DNA from 2 places in the Pseudarthrobacter sp. DSP2-3-2b1 genome. Region 1 is predicted to be linked to the other one. Evidence: riboswitches for the same ligand, from Rfam matches in the RefSeq annotation. Region 1 holds a riboswitch; the other holds the start of a gene.

The links. A riboswitch is a leader RNA that binds a small molecule or an ion and turns the genes downstream of it on or off. The one in region 1 is predicted to bind cyclic di-AMP.
Region 2: linked by a shared signal. The riboswitch ahead of ACP7AX_RS16970 (hypothetical protein) and the one ahead of ACP7AX_RS02290 (C40 family peptidase) in region 1 are both predicted to bind cyclic di-AMP.

The regions. Positions count from the first base shown of each region.
Region 1 is NZ_JAFCTI010000001.1:526,881-534,505, reverse strand. It holds cyclic di-AMP (ydaO/yuaA leader) riboswitch at 88-298, shown strand; gene ACP7AX_RS02295 (peptidoglycan DD-metalloendopeptidase family protein) at 302-1,126, shown strand; cyclic di-AMP (ydaO/yuaA leader) riboswitch at 1,271-1,436, shown strand; gene ACP7AX_RS02290 (C40 family peptidase) at 1,498-2,187, shown strand; gene ACP7AX_RS02285 (NlpC/P60 family protein) at 2,370-3,140, shown strand; gene ACP7AX_RS02280 (HNH endonuclease) at 3,444-3,944, shown strand; gene mobA (molybdenum cofactor guanylyltransferase) at 4,028-4,696, shown strand; gene ACP7AX_RS02270 (DUF6457 domain-containing protein) at 4,699-4,992, shown strand; gene ACP7AX_RS02265 (molybdopterin molybdotransferase MoeA) at 5,003-6,553, shown strand; gene fdhD (formate dehydrogenase accessory sulfurtransferase FdhD) at 6,695-7,582, shown strand.
Region 2 is NZ_JAFCTI010000016.1:3,297-10,921, forward strand. It holds gene ACP7AX_RS16935 (DNA glycosylase AlkZ-like family protein) at 1-861, shown strand, start outside; gene tadA (tRNA adenosine(34) deaminase TadA) at 915-1,436, opposite strand; gene ACP7AX_RS16945 (phosphatase PAP2 family protein) at 1,524-2,345, shown strand; gene upp (uracil phosphoribosyltransferase) at 2,358-2,993, shown strand; gene ACP7AX_RS16955 (glyoxalase superfamily protein) at 3,046-3,435, shown strand; gene ACP7AX_RS16960 (HAD-IA family hydrolase) at 3,486-4,166, shown strand; gene ACP7AX_RS16965 (YdeI/OmpD-associated family protein) at 4,147-4,590, opposite strand; gene ACP7AX_RS16970 (hypothetical protein) at 4,777-5,547, opposite strand; cyclic di-AMP (ydaO/yuaA leader) riboswitch at 5,553-5,703, opposite strand; gene ACP7AX_RS16975 (HAMP domain-containing sensor histidine kinase) at 5,831-7,330, opposite strand; gene ACP7AX_RS16980 (response regulator transcription factor) at 7,338-7,625, opposite strand, start outside.

The DNA of each region.
Region 1 (7,625 bases):
TTACTGTCCTGCTTAATCATTTATAGTTTTAACAGAACGTCGATACAAAAGCGTTACCTGATCCGGAGCCGAGCTCTGCCAGCGGACCAGGTGCACGAGTCACTAACTGGCAGAGGCGGGGGAACCACAACCGGCAGCCAAGGCTGCCTTGGGGTGTAGTCCGTCAGCAGCAAGCCTCTTCCAATGAAGAATCCTCACGGGATATTTCTGCGCCAAGTGCTTGTCACGGCGGACCGGGTCTTTGATCTCTCTGACCCGAATCCGACAGCTAACTTCGCAGGCTATCCAGAGAGGAACATTTTTGACCACGCAATACTCCAGGGGCCGCCGCCGCGCGGCGGGCCCCGCTTCGGCGCCGCGTGCGGCCGAAGTCACTACCGCCGACAGGCCCCGCGATTCACAGCGCGAAGCACGCCGCCGCCGCGGACCCTTCCGGCAGATCACTGAATTCGCCTCGGCCAGCGGCATCGGCCAAAAAGCCGGCATCGCCCTGGCCGCAACCGGCCTGGTCCTTACCGTGACGGTTCCCGCTACCAGCCCTGTGATGGCCCAGCCGGAGCAGGGGCAGCCGGCCTCGGCTGTTTCCGCCGCCCCGCAGCCCGAAATCTCCGCCGCCGCCGGCGCGCAGATCGATTTCAGCCGCTCTTCGGTCGTCACGAAGGGCGATCCGGACGGCAAGCTCAAGCAGCTGTTGAGCGCGCAGTCAGCCGGATCCATCACCCGTGCAGCCTCCGCGGGAAGTCTCGGCGCGCCTCTGGCGCAACTGGCCACCGCCTCTCCGTTCGGCTTCCGGATCAGCCCCATCACCGGCGGCTCCGGAGACTTCCACCGGGGCCAGGACTTTGCGGCACAGTGCGGGACGTCTGTCCAGGCCGCCGCAAGCGGCACGGTCACCTTCGTTGGCTGGCACCAGTACGGCGGCGGCAACCGCGTCGTGGTGGATCACGGCAATGGCCTTGAAACCACGTACAACCACCTGTCCTCCGCCAGCGTGACCATGGGCCAGACCGTCAGCCGCGGCGATGTCATTGCGCTCAGCGGAACCACCGGCGCCTCCACGGGCTGCCACCTCCACTTCGAGGTCCAGGTCAACGGCGAAGTCGTGGACCCCACAGGGTGGCTTTGAGTCAAATGATGGCCAACTATCAAATCTCGGTGACATGCCGTGACCTGAATGTGACATTGGTCTGGAAGTCCTGTAACGTCTAACTCGCGCCAGCTTTTCCGAAGCTGACGTTCTTGAGTGGATTGCCTAGCTCTGCCACCGCTCAAGGTCCGTTCGCATGAATTCGTCTGGCAGGGGCGGGGGAACCAATTTTGGCCTTTGATTCTGAAGGCCTTGGGGTTAAGTCGCAAAGCTTCCCAGGAAGCCGCGTGGCCGGGTGCACTCCCATCCGAATCCGACAGCTCACCTCGCAGGCATTGGGAGAGGCTACCTTCGTGTCTTCACGCCATAATTCTGCGCGCCACCGTGCGCAAACGGTTCGCACCAACCCCATGGGCTCAGTGTCCAAGGCGGTCAGTGCAAACGCCGGGACCGTAGGTCGCCAGGCTGCAGTCATCGCAGCCGCGTCAGGTCTGATCCTGACCATGGGACTTCCGGCCAACGCTGCGGATTCCACCGCCGGCGTGTCCGCCTCCACCGAGTCAGCCCAGGCCGCCCTGGCCGTCACCGCGGCTCCCACGGCCACCGTTTCCTTCGAACGCCCGGTGGTCACCACCACCGCCGCGCCGAAGATCGAACCGGTCCGTGCGCAGTCGACGGCCACTGAGACCGCCGCGGCTACCGCTACCGAGGGTACTGACGCTACGGAGAAGGCTCCGAGCAAGCTCGCGGACGCCGTCTCCACTGCCTCCGGCTCCGGCCTGGCAGCCATTGCCTACACCGGCATCGGCAGCCCCTACGTCTGGGGCGGCACTTCTCCCAGCGGCTGGGACTGCTCCGGCTTCACCCAGTGGGTCTACGCCCAGGCAGGCATCAGCATTCCCCGCGTCAATGCCTGGACCGCAATGAAGCCGACCTCCACGCCGGTCCCCGGTGACCTGGTCATGCAGAATGGCGGCGCGCACGTTGGTATCTACGTCGGCAACGGCATGATGATCAGCGCGCTCAACCCGGGACAGGGCACGCTGCTCCACTCGGCGGCCTCCACGGGCACCTCCTCCTTCTTCACCATGGGCGGCTAACTAACCACCGCTCCCGGTTCCTGCCGGGCAATAATCCTGCAGCCTCGCGCTGCAGGACCAATGCCGCCTGAACCTTTCGCTAAATCCCCGTTCGGGACGTGCCGACGTACCCCCAAGATGCCGGCGCGTCCAAACCCTGGCCTGCCCACGCGGTCCTGAGGAAATCGAAAGAGAGAAAATTAATGACTACTCGTGCAACAGTTGCACGGCACCGCGCCGAGGTCACCACCAAGACCAACTCGCTGGCTGTCATTGCCAAGGCTGTCGGCGACAACGCCGGCGGCATGGGCCGCCAGGCAGCGGTTATCGCTGCTGCCTCCGGCCTGGTCCTCACCAGCGGTATCGCGGCAAACGCCGCCGACACCAGCGTCCAGCGTGAAGTGTCCCCGGTCTCGAACCTTGAGCTTGAGGTCTCCGCCCCGGCAGTAATCTCCGCTGAATCCACCATTGCGATCTCCTACGAGAAGCCTGCTGTCACCACGTCACCGGCTCCCGTTGTTGAGGCACCTGAGCCCGAGGTTGAGGTGCAGGAAGCAGCAGCTCCCGCCGCTGCTCCGGCCCGCGCCGCTGCTGTCAAGGTGACCACCGCCGCGGCTCCGGCCGCACCGGCACCGGTTGCTGCCAGCGGCAAGGGAGCAGCAATCCTCTCCGCTGCCTACGCACAGCTCGGTGTTATGCAGGACTGCACCATGCTGGTGACCAACTCCCTGGCTGCCGTTGGCATCAACTTCCACGACTGGCCCGCGGGCTACCTGGGCCTGGGCCGCACCGTGAGTGCCGCCGAAGCTCAGCCGGGCGACCTGATCTACTACGCCGACGGCGGCGCGGGCGTTGCCCACATCGCTGTGTACGCCGGCAACGGCCAGGCAGTGCACGGCGGCTACAACGGCAACCAGACCGTTGTATTCAGCGCCAACGTTGGCTCGGGACCGGTTTTCATCCGCGTTTCCTAGCAGCTGCTTCAGCTTCAAGGACCCCCGCCACCCGGCGGGGGTCCTTTGCTGTCCCGGGCCGCCTCACGGGGGACCGGCAGGGGGGGGCGGCACTGGGGGGAGCGACCTTGGGGGACCGGCAGTGGGGGAGCGGCCCCGCCACGGGGAGGAACCAGTGCCCGACACGACGGTGTTCCCGTGCCGGCGATTAGTTAATCACGGGTTTCTTTGTTTACTCTTGTGGTGTCGATCCATAGCCCGGATTATGCCGGGGGCAGCCGGCCCTCGTGCCCCTGACGGGTGCGGCCACAAAGAGGTACGTGCATGCGCACTCTCGTTCTGAATGCTGGATATGAACCGCTGGCGGTGATCACCTTCCGCCGGGCGCTCGTCCTTGTGCTTACCGGCAAGGCGAGTGTTGTTGCCGAAGGCGAAGATCCCGTGGTGGGACCGCAGGAGATATTGGGCCGCCCGTCCGTGATCCTCCTGAACCGCTACATCCGCCCGAGATACAACCACAGCACTGCCGTGAGCCGCCGCGGGGTACTGCGGCGGGACGGCCACCGGTGCGCCTACTGCGGAAAAGCAGCCCACACGATCGACCATGTCCAGCCGAAATCCCGCGGCGGTACGGACTCCTGGGAGAACCTCGTCGCGGCCTGCCTCCGGTGCAACAACACCAAAGGTGACCACACGCCCTCTGAAATGGGCTGGAAGCTGAGGATTGTTCCCGAGCCGCCCCACGGCACCATCTGGCAGATCAAGGAACTCGAAAAGCCTACGCCCGCGTGGGACCCCTTCCTGTTGCCTGAACGGGCTGCCTGACCGCCACCTTCACAGAGTCTCCTCCCAGCTCGCCTGCGCCCCGTGGACTGCCGCGGCCGTGGCCGCACGGTTAGGCTGGGAGTGTGGATCCTGACCCTGTGCCCTTTGACGCCGTTATCCTTGCCGGCGGCCGTTCGTCACGGCTGGGAGGCGTGCCGAAGCAGAGCCTGACGTACGACGGCGATACGCTCCTCCGCCGCTCGGCCGCCGCTGCCGGGGGAGCCCGGGCCGCCGTTGTGGTTGGTCCCTATCCTGCTGAATTGCCTGCCGGGCTGCTCGGCTGCCGGGAGGAACCGGTCTACGGTGGCCCCGCCGCCGCGATCGGGGCCGGGCTTGCGCGCCTGGCCGCCGTGGGCGGAAAACGTCCGCCCTTCACCCTGGTGCTGGCCTGCGACATGCCCCATGTGGAGCGTGCGGTCGCAGAGCTCAGGAAAATGTTGGGTACCGCAGGAGCCGGACAGCCGGACGGAGTTGTTGCTGTTTCGGAGGACGGGCGGCGCCAGCCCCTCGTCGGATTTTATAGCACACCCGCGCTACAACGTGCTGTGGACGAACGGGCGGCAGTGGGAGGCCTGACGAACGCTTCGGTCACCTCACTCCTTGCTAGGCTGGACGTGCAGCTTGTCGCCGTCCCGGCGGGCTCCACAGCTGACGTGGACACCTGGGACGATGCCGCCGCACTTGGAGTGGCCGGCGTGGAACCACTGAGTGGTTCGCAGCCAGACGCCGCCGCAGATGATTTGGGAGACTGAGCGTGAAGAACCAGGACGAGACACTGGAAGAGTGGTGCCGGGCGCTGCTTCAGGCCTACGAGCTGGAGGACGTCCAGATCGATGTCAACGCGATCCTGTCGCTGGCCGGGGTGGCCGCGCATTCAGTAGTGCGCCCTGCGGCCCCGTTGACCACCTTCATTGCTGGTTTCGCAGCCGGTCTGGCGGCCGGATCCGGACAGGCCACCGATGCTGTGTCCATGTCCTCCGCCATGGACGTTGCCCGCTCACTGGCCAAAGACTACGACGCCCAGTCCGCAGGGACGCCCGTCGAATGATGCCCGTCGGATGACTGCCGCCCCTGGCGACGCAGACGAAAGCCCGGCCCCGCAGCAACCCCCGGCACACCACCTGGCCCATACGTGGGAGGAAGCACGCAAGGCGGCCTTCGACGCCGCCACGCCCATTCCCCCGGGACGGGTGCCGTTGGGGCAGGCCCTCGGCAGGGTTCTGGCTGAAGACATCACGGCCTTGCATGACATGCCGCACTACGCGTCCTCCGCGATGGATGGCTGGGCGGTCAACGGCAGCGGCCCCTGGATTGTTGCCGAGGCCGGCCAGCGGCTGGCCCCGCACCAGGCGAGTCCCATTGTCACCGGCGGACTGATCCCGCCGGGCGCCAAAGCGATCCTGCGCAGCGAGAGTTCGGTGCTGGGCACCGACGACGACGGCCTGCCGCTTCTGTTAACCGGCGGAACCGCCCGGCCGGGAGAGCCCAGGAACGGCCAGCACATCCGGAAAGCCGGCGAGGAAGCATTGGCGGGGGAGGTGCTGGTCAAAGCGGGAGTGGCTTTGAATCCGGCTCATCTGGCCGTCGCTGCGCTGGCCGGACACGATGACCTCCTGGTCCAGGGGAAGCCGGTGGTCAAGCTGCTGATGACCGGCTCTGAAGTGGTGGCAAGGGGATTGCCCAGCCCCGGTCAGGTGCGGGACACCTTCGGACCCCAACTCGCCGCCGTGATAGGCATGCTCGGGGGCATCTACGGCGGCCAGGAAAGAATCGGCGACTCCTACAGCGAGTGGCTGGCAGGTTTGGAGGACCTCGCACCCGAGGTGCCGGACGCTGCGTCCCCGGGTGACGGCGTCGGGCGTGACGAAATGGTGCCGCCCGGCGTTGTGCCGCCTGGTGCCGCGCCCACCGGCATCGCACCGGATGATTTTGTCCCGGCCGACGTCGTCATCACCACCGGCGGGACCGGCCGCTCCGACACGGACCACCTCCGCCGCGCCGTGGCCGAACTCGGCGGACGGCTGATCATCGACGGCATAGCCATGCGTCCCGGCCACCCCGCCGTCCTTGCCGAACTCCCGGACGGGCGGTTCGTCCTGGGACTTCCCGGCAACCCCTTGGCTGCCATGATGGCGCTCTCAACGGTGGGGGAGCCGCTGCTGGCTGCCCTGGGCCACCGCCCGCTGCCCCCGGTGCAGGAGGTCCCGTGCGGAGCCACCCTTGAGCCGGAGACGGGCCGCACCCGGCTGATGCCGTTCCGGCTCCTCTACGGCATGGCCTCACCGGCCCGGCACACGGGTCCGGGGATGATGCGCGGGCTGGCATCGGCCCACGGTGTCATGGTGGTGCCGCCGCACGGCGTGCAACTGGGTGAGCTGGTGCCCGCGTTCGCCCTGCCTTGGGGGCCGCCTGTTCCTGCCCCGGAACCGCCGGGCACAAAAACCCGGAGCAGGGCTGCCAGGACTGCACCAGGGGCTGCCGGCACGGACAACGCCGGCAAGGACAGCGCCGGCCAGGACATCGCCGGCCAGGACAGCGCCGGGAAGGATGGCGCACGCAAAAAGGCGAAGCCCGCCGGTCCGGTGGACTGGAGTGCCCTGCTGGATTGAGCACACCTGCCATCCCGTCTCCGGCCGTCCCGCCCACGTCCACTGCTGCCGTCCGTGGTGCGATGATTGACGTATGAACACCTCCCGCCCGAAGACCAGGAACGTCAGCCGGATTCCCGCAGGCAGGATGGCCGGCAGCTGATGGGACGCGTGACCCAGCGCCGCAAGGTGCACAAGTATGTTCTTGACGGCTCGCCCAATGCCCTTGAATTCCCGGTCCGGCACCGCGAAGACGTGCTCGCCGTCGAGGAACCGCTCGAAATCAGGCTTGGCAGCATGTCCTTTTCCGTGACCATGCGGACCCCCGGGGACGATTTCGACCTGGTGGCCGGTTTCCTGGTGTCCGAGGGGATCATCTGGAGTGCCGAGCAGCTGGTTTCCCTGCGGTTCTGCGCCGGCGAGGACGAGGACGGTGTGCAGACCTTCAACGTGGTCGAAGCCCAGCTCCGCCCAGACGTGCAGCTCCCGGAAAAGGGCCGGAACGTTTTCACGTCCAGTTCCTGCGGGATCTGCGGCACGGATTCAATCGACGCCGTCCGGAAGTCCTCGCAATTCAGCCCGGCCGCGGATCCATTGACCGTACCCGCGGACATCCTGGCTTCGCTTCCGGAGCGGCTCAGGGAAGCTCAGGCTGTTTTCGATGTCACGGGCGGCGTCCATGCCGCGGGGCTCTTCCGGATGGAGGACGACGGCGGCGTGCGGCTCCTGTGCCTCCGCGAGGATGTGGGCCGCCACAACGCAGTGGACAAAGTGGTGGGCTGGGCCCTCCGGGAACGTTTGCTTCCCCTCTCCGGTCTCATCCTGCAGGTGTCCGGCCGGGCGTCATTTGAGCTCGTCCAAAAAGCCGCAATGGCCGGGATCCCCGTGCTGGCCGCGGTCAGCGCGCCGTCGAGCCTGGCCGTGGAACTGGCCGAGGCCAGCGGAATAACGTTGGCCGGTTTCAGCCGCGGTGCGAGCCTGAACATCTATGCCGGACAGCGCCGGATTACCCTGCCGGACGTCCGGATCCCCGCGGAGCTTAGGGGATAAAGGGCCCGGACCGGTACCCGGAATGGTGGTGAAGCTTGGCTAT
Region 2 (7,625 bases), on a different contig from region 1:
GGCGTCGACCGCGGTGAGATTACGCTCCTGGAAGAGGAGATCCTCCATGCCCTTGCGGAAGCGGGTGGCCCGCTGGACCCCAAGCAGCTCAAGGACGTGCTGGGCGGTTCGGTCCGGAACCTGGGCGACGAAGGCAAGAAGAAGGGCGCCGCAACCACACTTCCGGCGGCCCTCGGCCTCCTGCAGGCTGACGGCCGGATCCGCCGGGTACCGGTCAACGGGCGCCTCGATCAGCAGCGGTACGCGTACACAATCTGGAACCTGCAGCCCACGGCAATGGCCGACGCCGCCGCCCGCAGCCTCCTGATGGAGCGGTACCTGGGCTGGACCGGAGGAGCCACGGCCAAACAATCGCAGTGGTTCACCGGGTTCACGTTGGCCCACACCAAGGCGGCACTTGCCGCCACCGCGGCCGTGGAGGTCCCCACCGCGAACGGGGAGGTGCTGTGGATGCTGCCCGACGACGTCGGGCGCCTCGCTGCTTACGAGCCGCCGGGGAAGGAACAGATCCAGTTGCTCGCGGGCACCGACTCGCTCGTCCTCCTTCGGCGGAATTCGGCTGAACTCTTCGCCGAGGAGGACAAAGACAGGAAAGTGCTTGGCTCAACGCTCGCATTGCAGGCCGATCTCCCGGATCACCCCATCGTGGACCGCGGCCGGATCATCGGACTCTGGCAGTACGATCCCGGAAACGCCCGGATCGCCCATTGGCTCTTCGACGGCGCCACCCCGGCCGTAAGCCGGCGCATTGCCGAAGTGGAAGCCTGGATCCGGGACGAGCTCGGTGACTTCCGCTCATTCAGCCTGGACTCGCCCAGCTCCCGCCAGGACCGGATCGATGCGTTGGATGCTGCGGGCTAGGGGTTCATGGATCGCAGCTGGAGTTCGCGGGGTCAAAAGCTGGGGTCCGCGGGTCACAGCCCGCTGGGGTGGGCGGCGGTGCGGTGGGCCGCGAAGAAATCCCTCAGCAGGGCACCGCATTCCTCTTCCCTGACACCGCCGTAAACCTCCACCCAATGATTGAGGCGCCGCTCGCGGAGAACATCAAAGACTGAGCCCGCAGCGCCGGCTTTCTCGTCCCAGGCGCCAAACACCACGCGGGGAATCCTCGCCAGCACAACAGCTCCGGCGCACATGGCGCACGGCTCAAGGGTGACCACAAGGGTGCAGTCCGCGAGCCGCCAGCCATCACCGGTGCCGCCGCCGATCCTCGCCAGCTCGCGTAACTTCTCCGCGGCCTCGCGGATGGCCACTACTTCGGCATGGGCAGTGGGGTCTCCCAACTCCTCCCGCTGGTTCCGTCCCGAACCCAGCACTCCGCCGTCGGGACCAATCACCACAGCGCCGATGGGCACGTCCTCTGTGTCCAGTGCCCGCCGGGCCTCCTCCAGGGCAAGGGCCATCCACTCGCCGTGTTCCTTTTCTGCCGGGACCATGGCTCAATGATAGTTTCGAAGGATATCCAGCCAACAAAGCATGGACGCCGGGGAGGCAACGTGGACACGGACACCCTCAGGGAACGCCTGGGACTTTGGTTCAAGCCGTACGCCGCGCTGTGGATCACGCTGCTGGTAGGTGGCGCGCTGGTGGTAGCTATGGCGCTGCTGGGTGCCGAGGTGTACGACAACGTTGTGGATGACGAGGGCCTCGCATCCCTGGACCTGCCCGCACTGGACGCCGCGCAGGACCTGCGGAACCCCGGCCTGGATGCCGCAGTGACTGCCTTCACAAACATTGGCGGGGGCATTGGCATGCCCATTCTGGCGAGCATCCTGACCGCTTGGCTCACCTTCCTGAGCAGGACCTGGCGGCCCATCATTCTGGTTGGCGGGGCCGCAGCCGTATCCACCACGGCCACCACCTTCGGCAAACGCCTGGTGGGCAGGACCCGCCCGGACCACGCCGAAGCGGTCCCGCCTTACGAAACCTCGCCATCATTTCCCAGCGGCCACACACTCAACACCACGGTGGTGATAGGTGTGCTCATCTACATCATGTGCCTTCAGTTCGAAATGCTCTGGGCCCGCATCACAGCCATCACCGCAGGCGCAATCTTCATCATCGCCATGGGTCTGAGCCGGGTGTTCCTGGGCCACCACTGGCTGACTGACGTGATGGCCGGCTGGTTCCTTGGCCTTGCCTGGGTGGGCATGGTGATCCTGGCGCACCGGCTCTTCCATCTGACGCGCAAGCATGAGCATGCCGGGCCGGCTCCCACGTTCGAACACCCGGTCCTGCGGGACGACCACACCGAAGATGGTGCGCGTGTTCAGGGCTCAACAGGGGGCTCAACTGAACGCGGTGCAGGCGGTGGATCCTCGGGCGGTGGCTCTGCGCCCGGGTGATAGTTTTGACCCATGCGCACTCTCGTTGTGGACCACCCGCTGGTCGCCCATAAGCTCACCGTCCTGAGGGACAAGAACACCCCGTCACCGGTCTTCCGGCAGCTGACGGAAGAGCTGGTGACCCTCCTGGCTTACGAGGCCACCCGCGAGGTCCGCACCCAGCCGGTCACCATCGAGACTCCGGTCAGCACCACGGTGGGAACCGCCTTCACCAAGCCCACTCCGCTGGTGGTTCCCATTCTCCGCGCCGGCCTGGGCATGCTCGAAGGCATGACCAAGCTCGTCCCCACCGCCGAAGTGGGTTTCCTGGGCATGGCCCGGGATGAAGAGACCCTGGACATCATCACCTACGCCGAGCGACTCCCCGAGGACCTCACCGACCGGCAGATTTTCGTGCTGGATCCCATGCTGGCCACCGGCGGCACTCTGCGCGAAGCCATCAAGTTCCTGTTCAAGCGTGGCGCTTCGGATGTGACCTGCATTTGCCTCCTGGCCGCACCGGAGGGTCTGGCCAAGCTGGAGGAAGAACTGGCCGACGCCAACGTAACCATCGTCCTGGCGTCCATCGACGAGAAGCTCAACGAGAAGTCGTACATCGTCCCCGGGCTCGGCGACGCAGGCGACCGCCTCTATGGCATCGCAGGCTGACAGAGGGCAGCCGGCCCTACCGGATTCCCAGCCCCGCCGCTACCCTGTGCGGATGGACTGGAAACTTGAACTCGTTTTTGTGCCCGTATCCGACGTCGACCGCGCCAAGGACTTCTACGTCAACAAAGTAGGTTTCAACGCGGACTTCGACGAACGGCCCACTGACGGAATCCGCTTCGTCCAACTCACCCCGACTGGCTCCGCCTGCTCCATCAGCATCGGCGAGGGGCTCACGGATGCCCCGCCGGGCAGTGCGCCGAACCTGCAGCTCGTGGTCACTGACATCCAGGCGGCCCACGACCACCTGAAAAACAACGGCGTGGATGTCAGCGATATTGACGTGCAGGACTGGGGTCACTTCGTCTATTTTGCGGATCCGGACGGCAACAAATGGGCCGTGCAGTACATCCCCGGGCGCGACATCCCCGGACCCGGAACATAGCGCGCCGGGTAAAGCCGTATGGCGAATCCGCGCAAGGCAAAATGGGGAGCATGACCCTCCCCGCTCCTTCTGCAGCACGCACGCTCACCTGCCGTGCCGTCCTCTTTGACATGGACGGAACCCTGGTGGACTCCACGGCTGTGGTGGAGGAGGTATGGGGTGAGTTCGCGGCCCGGTACAGCCTGGACATTGCCGAAATCCTGCGGACCTCCCATGGTGTCCAGGCCGTCGATACGGTGCGGCGGTTCGCTCCGGCGGGGTCGGATGTCCTGGCGCTCACCGAGGAACTTAGTGCCATGGAACGGGTGCGGACTGCCGGCATCATCGCCCTGCCCGGGGCCGCCCGGCTGCTCGCAAGCTTGCCCGCCGACGCCGTGGCGCTGGTGACGTCCGCCGACCGGATTCTGGCGGATATCAGGATGGACGCCGCCGGACTCGCAATGCCAGGCACGTCCGTGACGGCTGACGTTGTGACCTTCGGCAAGCCGCACCCTGAGGGCTACCTGACGGCGGCACGCCTGTTGGGCGTGGAGCCCGGGGACGCCGTGGTGTTTGAAGATGCGCCGGCAGGAATTGCTGCCGGGGTGGCCGCCGGCATCCGGACCATCGCAGTGGGAGCCAACACTGGAGCGCTGCCGCCCGGCGTCCTGCATATCCCGGACTACTCAGCAGTTACCGCTTCTGTGGCTGCAGATGCGCAGGGACTAAGGACTATTTCTTTCCAGCTTTGAGATCGGCAACTACCTTCGCGATCCGCCGTGCCCGGGTCTCCGGTGTCTTGGCGTCCGCGAGGGGTTCCACATAACGCCGCTGACCGCTGTAGCTGAGCGTGGCATAGAACGCCTGCGCGTCAGGTTCGGCAGCCAAGGCCGCGGCAAGGTCGTCCGGAACCTCGACTATGCGGGGCTGCGTGTCCAGCTCGACGTGCACCTCCACGGTGTCACCGGCTGAAACGCCGGTGAACTCGCGGTTGTGCTCGCTGACAGCGATCAGGTTCTGCCCGCCCATCACGGCGATGCTGCTGCGGTAGCTTTTGCCGTTGATGGTCACCACCACCGGAGGTCGCTTGCCCGCTCCGAGTCCGGCAACCACCTCCGGCGGAACCTCTATGCCGGTCTTGTTGCCGCTGCCGAGAATGGTGGTGGTGAATTCCATGGCCCCAGTATGCCCCGGCGGGCGCGGCGCCAACAGATGCTGGGCCAGCTGGTACTACAGCTGGCGGGACCAGTAGCGTCCGGTACGGGCTGCGCCAGGTCCTTGTTCGGCCGGTATCGGGTGTGCGGCTGTTACCGGCTGTGCGGCTGGTATCAGTTGTGTGCGGCTTAGTACCAGTGGTGCGGCTTAGTACCAGTTGTTGGAGAGGTGGAAGTTCAGCGCGCCGCAGGGCGACTGGTAGCGCTCCTGGATGTAGTTCAGGCCCCAGTTGATCTGCGTGCGGTAATTGGTGCGGTAATCCGCACCGGCGCTCGCCATCTTCTCCGCAGGCAGCGACTGGACGATGCCATACGCGCCGCTGCTGGGGTTGGTGGCCGTGGTGGTCCAATCGGATTCCTTGGTCCAGAGCGTCTTCAGGCACTGCATCTGGTCAGCCGCCCAGCCGTAGGAGGCTAGCTGCCCGGCGGCGTACGCCTGGGCGCCGGCCGGGTCATCAATTGCTACAACGGGAGCGGGCGCCGGGGCAGGCTCAGGTGCCGGGGCGGGCGCAGGAGCAGGGTCAGGCGCAGGAGCCGCGGGTGCCGGCTCGGCAGCCTGAGGCGCGACGCTGATTTCGGCCGGCGCGGCTTCCGGGGAAGGCTTGGCCTGGATCTCGGCCTTTTCGAAGCTCAGGTTGGAATCCGCGTCAGCGGAGGCACCGGAAGCCGGCGCAGTCTCGCTGGCCGTCAGGAAATTGGCGTCCGAGGCATGGCCTGCGGCGCCGACGCCTACAAGGAGGGCGCACGCCGCGGTGAATACGGCTGCGCGGCGGCCAAAGGACGGGAATTTTGCGCGGGGTGACGTGGGGGAGCCGGACTCGGTAGCTCCCGGTGCCGCGCCTGCCTCGGTAACTTCATGGCGGCCGTGCAGTTTCTCTGACCCGTTCTCAGGGCGCGTTTGTACCTTGAATTCAGACATGATGGATCGCCTCTCACACCTACGGAGTTAGCTGTCGGGTTCGGATGAGGGCATCCGGCCACACGGAAAATCACGTGCTGGCTTAACCCCAAGGGCACTCGTGGCCCGGGACCGTGGGTCCCCCGCCTCTGCCTCTGAACGCGGAATCCGGGAAGCGGCAGAGCTTGGCGTCATCCGGATATGCAGCCCGATAGAGCTGCACCTAATCGACGGTACAGGAGCTCAGCGCTTAAGTCACATTTTGGTAACGGAGATCACGACGGCGGTGTGTCGGCTTGCAGGGTCAGTGGGCGAAGGGCAGGCGAAGCTTGAAAACAGTCTTGCCGGGGCCGGAATCTACGGTCACCGTTCCGCCGTGAGCCTCCACGATCGACTGGACGATGGACAAGCCGAGTCCGCTGGTGCCTTCGGAAGCCGCAGATCCGGAGGCCGGTGCCGTGCCCGCCCGGGCAGCGTCTGCGCGGGCAAAGCGCGAAAACGCCTGGTCCACGAAGTCAGCCGGCATGCCGCCGCCGTCGTCCGTTACCGTTACTTCGGCGCTCCCATCAGCTGCGCTGCAGACGCCGGTCACCACCGTGGTGCCGGGAGGCGTGTGCTTGCGGGCGTTGGAGAGCAGGTTCACCAGAACCTGGCGCAACTGCGATGCATCGCCGGTGACAGCGATCGGCTCATCCGGCAGCTCGAGACGCCAGCTGTGACCCGGGGCCATAACTTTTTCGTCACTGACGGTCTCAATTACCAGTTGGGTGAGGTCCACTTCGCCCAGTTTCAGCGGCTGGCCTTCGTCGAGCCGGGCGAGCAGGAGAAGGTCCTCCACCAGGGCCGTCATGCGTTCGGACTGGCTCTGCACGCGGGCCAGCGATTTCCGGCCGTCCGGCGTGAAGTTTTCGGTCATCCGCATTAGCTCTGTGTAACCGCGGATGGCCGTCAGCGGGGTGCGGAGTTCGTGGGACGCGTCGGCCACGAACTGCCGCACTTTGGTTTCGCTCTTCTGCCGCGCCTCCAGGGCATTGGCCACGTTGTCCAGCATGAGGTTGAGCGCGTGCCCGACGCTGCCTACCTCGGTTCCGGGATTAGAGTTCGACGGCGGGACGCGCACCGCGAGTGCCACCTCACCGGCATCCAGGGGGAGCTGCGAGACTCGGGTGGCGACCTCCGAGAGCTGCTCCAGCGGCTTCATAGTGCGCCGGATGAGCACGGTCCCGGCAAGGCCAATCAGCGCCAGGCCGCCGAGGGAAACGAATGTGAACGTCCACACCAGCGAGGCGAGGGTGCTTTCCTTGGCTGCGAGCGGAAGGCCGGTCACCAGGACGTCGCCGTAGCCGGTCGCCACGGCGACAATCCGATAATCCCCGTTGGACAGCGAACGGTCCACGGGATTTCCGTTCTGCGCCAAGGCAAGCAGGGTTTGCTTGTCCTCTGAGCTGAGGGCGGAGCGCGTGGTGTCCGAGTCGAGGTAGCCGCCGCTGTTGATCTGGCCGTTCACGATCCGCGCGTTGAGGGTTCCGACACTTTGGCCACGGGCGTCCAGCGGGTCCCTGCCGTTGAATCCGCCCGCGGGGGGCCGGCCGGGATCGTTGGACCGGGCGGCGGCCTGGGTCAACTGTTCGTCGAGTTGCCGGGTGAGGAAAGAGTCCATCGAGGCGTAGCTGAACAGTCCTACAGAGCCGCAGATGGCTACCAGCAGGGCCATGGCTAGCAATACAAGGCGGGTGCGCAGGTGCCAGGTGGCGGGTTTGAGCCAGCTCCGTGTGGGTGGCGGGGTTGCCCGCGGCGGCGACATGGCGGCGCTACTCCGCAGGCTTGATGACGTAGCCGGCGCCGCGCACGGTGTGGATCATGGGCGGGTGTACCGAGTCGACTTTTTTGCGGAGGTAGGAAATGTAGAGTTCCACGATGTTGGCCTGTCCGCCGAAATCGTAGTTCCAGACGCGGTCCAGGATTTGAGCCTTACTGATCACTCGTTTGGGGTTTTCCATCAGGTAGCGGAGCAGTTCGAACTGGGTGGCAGTGAGCTGGAGGTCGTCGCCGGCGCGGCTCACCTCGCGGGTGTCGATGTTGAGGACAAGATCGCCCAC